2 regions of the Paenibacillus sp. B1-35 genome follow, and region 1 is predicted to be linked to the other one. Evidence: riboswitches for the same ligand, from Rfam matches in the RefSeq annotation. Region 1 holds a riboswitch; the other holds the start of a gene.

Region 1 (3,148 bases):
GTGCCGGTATAATTCCCGTTCATTTTTCGGGCCTAACGCATAAGCCAACGTTAATGGGCCAAGACGGCCCGCGAACATCGTCAGACTTAGCAGCACCTTGCCAATATCCGATAAATCCGTCGTCAATCCCATCGTTAACCCTACTGTCCCGAACGCCGATGTTGTTTCGAACAGAATCATCAAAAAGCTGTGATCCTCTGTCGTTGATAGTATCATCGACACAATAATGACAAGGAACAACGACAGCAAGGTTAAGGTAACTGCCTTAAAGATTCGATCCTTCGCCAAACGATACCGGTAAATGACGATATCTTCTTTGCCGCGAATCATGGCAAGTACAGCTCCTACGAGAATAGCGAACGTCGTGGTCTTAATACCACCGCCGGTGGAACCCGGTGAAGCCCCAATGAACATGAGGATGATCATAAAAAATTGCGAGGCCTGCCGCATGGCTCCGATATCTATCGTATTTGCCCCTGCTGTACGCGGACTGACCGACTGGAACAGCGACGCCCAAAATTTCTCCCAGCCAGTCAAGCTTCCCAGCGTGCGCGTATTCGTAAATTCAAAAATAAATATAACGATCGTTCCGAGCACAATGAGCAGCCCCGTCATCGTTAACACGATTTTAGAATGGAGAGACAACTTACGGGAACGCTTATAATCCACTAAATCAGACAATACGATGAAGCCAATACCGCCAAGTATAATGAGCAGCATGGCTACCATATTGATAACGGGATCCCCTGCATAGCTGGTCAAGCTTGTAAACGGCCCGCTCACGGAACCGAACAAATCAAAGCCAGCATTATTAAATAAAGAAACGGCATGGAATATACCGAAATAAATCGCTTTGCCTAATGGAAGATCGAATGCCCAGCGTACCGAGAACAGCACAGCTGCAACTCCCTCGATACATACCGCAAACAAGATAACTTTACGGATAAGGCGTACGATGCCTTCCATACTGCCTTGATTAAGTGCTTCCTGCAAGATAAGCCTTTCCTTCAGCGATATCTTCTTCTTCAAGGCAAGTGCAAACAGCGTTGCCATTGTCATGAACCCAAGACCGCCGATTTGGATGAGCAGCATAATGACTACCTGCCCGAATACCGTAAAATGAGTGCCCGTATCAACTACTACGAGCCCGGTCACACAGGTTGCTGACGTTGATGTGAACAGTGCATCAAGAAACGGTAAAGGAACCCCTTTGGCGTTCGATATCGGAAGCATAAGTAAAAATGCGCCCAATAATACAATAGCTGCAAATCCAGCAACCAGCACTCGCGCCGGTGTCAAATTGAATCGAATGGCCTTTTTTGTTCCCTTCAAGGGAGTCACCTCTTTTTTTCCACGAAAAAAAGCACTGGAAATCCCAATGCTATCGCTGGTATCCTGACGTACATGCCTACGAGGTTAGCTGTCGGATTCGGGCACGTCCAGGCTGCCCTATTCGCTAGCGGACTCTGTTCATCCACATTTGCGAAATTCACCCCATCTATCGGGTCCCCCGCTTTCGTTCATTCACGAAACTCGGCTTGTATGCAATTCATAACGAGATTATATACGTTTCCCTTGCTGCATACAAAGTCAAAGAATGAACAAATTAACCAGAATAAGACGAAAAACTTGAATAAATAGCGCTTACAATCCCCCATTTTCTTCGATTGTATTCAAAACACTCATTATCGCTGATTGTTTCTACATTTTCTCTGCTGGACTTTACAAAGTTGAAGTGGATAAAATGAACAAATAAGCAATCATACGCGATAACGTGTGATGTGATGGAGGTTCTGACATGTCCTATATATCGAAGCCGCTTCTCCTTGCTTCAGTGGCTGGATTTCTATTATTCCTCATTGTGCAGGTATTCATTCCCTTTCAACAAACAGAGGCCATATCTGATTCGACAACCACTCAAGCCATCTTAACGAAAGAGGAGGCGGCCCGCAAAGCGCTCACATTTGTGCAGGATTTAAACCGGCATCATATCTCGATGACAACTGAGCCTAATATCGCCCCTACCGTTGTGTATCGCAGTCAGCCTACCGTGTCCGGCTATATTAGCAAGGAAAAGCTGGCTTCTTCCTTCCAGAAATGGGAGCCATCCAGCCCATATGATACCTACCAAGTATTGCTGAATACGATGCATTCTGGCAGATCAGGTGTGATGTGCATTGACGTGCACATGACGAGTGGCCGTATCATTGGATTTGAATTCAAAGATCAGCCATCGAGCGCTGCCAGCTTAGGCTGGGTCATGGGAAATCAGGCGGGTGAGACGTCAGCAGAAGAAGAGGAGCCTGTATTGGATGCAGCGAGCCGCAAGAAACTTGCAGACGCACTCTTGAAGCATATGGGATGGAATTCTTCCCAATTAAAGCATAATGAATCGTCTACAGAATTAGACACCGTATCGTACTTCGTTCCTGAAGCCCATGTCGGGCAGGCTGCATTGAACGTGAAGGCTGTCTTCTCGCAGGATCGTATCGTCATGCTGAAGCCCTTCTGGTCTATTCCACACAGCTACCAAGCAGAGGAGCTTCATCAAACGAAAACCGCTTCTTCCATTTACAACATTGGATATAGGTGGATGACAATTCTGTTAAGCGCATGTTCCCTTATCGCCTGCATCGTCTACCGCCGCGACCTAAAGTTCGGATCGAAGACACTGTTCGTACTAACGGCTGTCTCATGCGGAATTTCACTGCTGCATGTATGGAACGCACTGCCGGGACTCTTTGCGCTTGAACTCCAAATCACTTTGGATAGTGTGAATATGGGGCTGTCCTTCGCCATTCAAGGCGCGGTTACGGTTATTCAGGGCGTTATTCTCTATTTCTCTATCCATGCGGGCAAGCGAGCATGGGCATTGTCTGCCTACAGGGATGTACTGCCTACATGGAGCAATACTTCATTCGGCAGCAAGCTGGTTCAGGCATTATGGATCGGAATCGCGTATTCAGGTGTATTGCTCGGTCTGCAAACTGTTATTTTCTTTATTTTAGAATCCGGATTTCATGCGTGGTCATCTACAGATGCCTCCCAATCGCCGATTAACCTGCGCATTGCACCGTTGTTCCCTCTTCTCGCATGGGTTGCAGCTATTTCTGAGGAGGGCGTGTATCGCTTATTCGGGGTAGGCCTG
Region 2 (3,148 bases), on a different contig from region 1:
CAATGCCCAAAATTTCCCCTAGCCGCTGTCTTCGTTCAGCAGAGCCTGAATGCGTTGTTAAGCCTGCTACTACAAGATCCATCCATGTCAACTCCGACATCATGCTGGGCATCTCCGTACGGACCTGCTCCAATGCACGGCGTATCGCCTCTGGTTTCGCGTTCTCTACCCCTAAATCCCCCTTGGCTATCGCCTCATGTCTAGGAAGGAAAGCGTGCTTGCACCCAGGTACACGCTCTGCAATCGTCTTTCGAATTTTCTCTCCCGCATGATCCGGATCCGTAAAAATAATTACGCCTCGGCGCTCCTGCGCCAATGCGATGCGTTTTATAGTTGTATCGTTAATTGCCGATCCACCTGTTTCAATCGTGTCTGCTTCTACAGCACGCTGAATGGCAACGGTATCATCCTTACCTTCTACGACTATCACTTCACGTATCAATTCTCGTACTCCTCTCACCACAAGACCACTTCGTACAACCACTATTTCTTACTTGCTCCCGATTCGCAAATAAACAACAAAAGAAGAGGGTGTCCCCTCTTCTTAGCATGACATAAATCGTTATTCATTACTATATCCTAATTACACATGGCTGCATACCTGTGTGCTAGTTCACTTCCGGCTTGACTGGGCCAACCACATATACGGTATACCCCTTCTTGCGTCCGAACTTGCTAACAGTCTTTTTACTGTCGAAGTATACATCGATAATTTTCCCTTTGACTGCGCCGCCTGTATCTTCGGCACGTCGGAATCCAATCCCTTCGATGTATACCCACCAGCCAAGTGGTATAACTTTCGGATCAACAGCGATCGTACGGCCTTCCGATACCATCGCACCTGATGCCGTCTTCGCACCAGAGGAACCTTCCGCTTCGGTGTAAGCTGTCAGTTGAACATTCTTCAACACTTTTTTATATCTAAAATCTTTGTCTCCGCTGGAACCATTGTCATCAGAATCATCGTCCGTGTTCACTGAGAGAACAGCAACCTCCGGCTTCTTCTTCGTTCCATAGGCAATAACTTGATTGACTTGTTTCGTATGAACGGATTTATCCACCAGTTGGGAATATACAAGCTTACCGTCTTCATAGGTATTTTGAACCTTCTGAACGACTAAACCTTCTTTTCCGCCTTGAACCATTTTAGTCTTACCCTTAAGAAGGGTGGCATCAGCCTGCTTCACAACTTGATAAGGAACTTTAACCTTGCGTTCTTCCATCTTTTTGCTGACCCGAACAATTCGGATGTTCATGTCCTTTGCAATCGATGCACGCTTAGCAGGGAATACCTTATCATCTGGATTCAGCGGGATTTCCAGCGCAGCTAATGCATTATGCACTGATTTCTCCGTTGTATACTGCGTTTCCTTCTTCCCATCCGCAGTAATTTGGATAGGCAAAGCGCGTTCAATAATAACTCGATCCCCATCTGCAATCTCTTCATCGAGCGGCTTTGATACAGCATCGTATGCCCCAAGTGCTATCGCATGCTCATCCAAAACATTGCGAAGCGTATCAAGGCGAGTTTCGACTGAACGCTCTTGTCCATCAACGAGCACAGCCACTGTCTTCTTTGTTGCATTATACCAAGTTAAGACTGCTATTAATGTGATCACGATTGCTACAGCTGCAATAACGGTGATAACACGTACATTTTCACGCTTCCATCGCAATGCGAGTGACATGCTGGATGATCGGGGTTCATGGGTTTCGTTGTTCACGATCTGTCCCATTTCTCGGTCCTCCTTACATAGTCCCGCCGTCGAGTGTTGCGTATGATTTCATCTGACGCGACTATTTCAAGAATGTTTACGAGAGAATTGGTTTTGTCTGGAACGAGCGTGTATTCGTTCTCCACATTTCCGAATTCTCCGTGCCAACGATCCAGTATTGGCTGCTCCCACCTCCTATTTCTTACACCCTATGACGTCTTTATTCTCATTATTCAAAAAAAGAATATTTGAGAGTAAAACAAAAGAAGCCCTTCGTAAGAGGAGACTCTTTCGCGGCTTCCATAATAGAAACCCAAACGTCAACAGTGTAGGACGCGAGGAACCCTCTCTGTACGCTGACGAGGTTAGCTGTCGGGTTCGGGCTTGAGAGTCGCCCTATCGGAACCAACCGGCTCATGGCTCGGTTGTCCCTAATTCACCCCAAGGAATTGATCCATGTGATTGAACATGTACTCATGTCAATCCCACTCTGGTTCCCCCGTTCTCCACAACCTGGAGATTAAGCGATACTGAATTAGTTGGAACAATATTGAATTGTGTAATAACATCTGTGAGAAATCATATCGTGTTTGCAATCTTCTTGTAAAGACAGTAGCAATTTCGTTTTTCGCGAAAAATGGTTAAAAAAATGTAACTAAATCCGTTTTTCATAACAAAATCCACTTATTTTGTGGCCGATATCTTTATTTCACTTGTTTTTATCACGTTTTCACCTGATGTCAAAACATGTCATAGCATTTTTGGTCGTCATTCTGCAAAATTCTTCAAATTCCATTCCTTTCAGCTCGGCTGCGACTTCTGCCACAAGACGTACATAAGCGGACTCATTGCGCTTGCCTCGGAACGGATGCGGCGTCAAATAAGGGGAGTCTGTCTCCACGAGCAATCGGTCGTTTGGAACCTGAACGAGCACTTCCTTCGGCTGTCTCGCATTTTTAAACGTGACAGGTCCTCCAAATGAGATGTAGAAGCCCATATCCAGACACATCTTCGCTGTTTCCCAACTGCCTGAGAAGGAATGCATAATACCTCCAACTTCATGTGCCTTCTCTTCGCGCAAAATGCGGATTACATCTTCATGTGCCTCGCGATTATGAATAATGATCGGCATCTTCAACTCACGGGCCAAGCCAATTTGTTCACGAAATACACGATGCTGAACATCCTTCGGAGATGTATCCCAATGATAGTCCAGTCCAATTTCGCCAATCGCCACAACCTTCTCATGTTCGGTAAGCTTTGCAATCCAGTCCATATCCTCTGGTTTCATCGTAATTGCATCTACAGGATGCCAGCCTACAGCTGCATAAATGAAGTCATATTTTTCCGCCAAGGCCATCGTCGTCGGAATTGTTTCCCGATTGAATCCAATGTTCACCATACGGGTTACCCCTTGTTCGACGGCTCTGGCG

What was found. Region 1 has a riboswitch for cyclic di-AMP ahead of ACQ5BJ_RS21825 (TrkH family potassium uptake protein). Riboswitches for the same ligand answer to the same signal wherever they lie in the genome.
Region 2: linked by a shared signal. The riboswitch ahead of ACQ5BJ_RS25775 (3D domain-containing protein) and the one ahead of ACQ5BJ_RS21825 (TrkH family potassium uptake protein) in region 1 are both predicted to bind cyclic di-AMP.

What each region holds. Positions count from the first base shown of each region.
Region 1 covers NZ_JBCHVJ010000007.1:152,767-155,914, forward strand. The annotation lists gene ACQ5BJ_RS21825 (TrkH family potassium uptake protein) at 1-1,332, opposite strand, end outside; cyclic di-AMP (ydaO/yuaA leader) riboswitch at 1,391-1,549, opposite strand; gene ACQ5BJ_RS21830 (CPBP family intramembrane glutamic endopeptidase) at 1,799-3,148, shown strand, end outside.
Region 2 covers NZ_JBCHVJ010000012.1:48,875-52,022, forward strand. The annotation lists gene rnmV (ribonuclease M5) at 1-442, opposite strand, end outside; gene ACQ5BJ_RS25775 (3D domain-containing protein) at 609-1,736, opposite strand; cyclic di-AMP (ydaO/yuaA leader) riboswitch at 2,056-2,252, opposite strand; gene ACQ5BJ_RS25780 (TatD family hydrolase) at 2,446-3,148, opposite strand, start outside.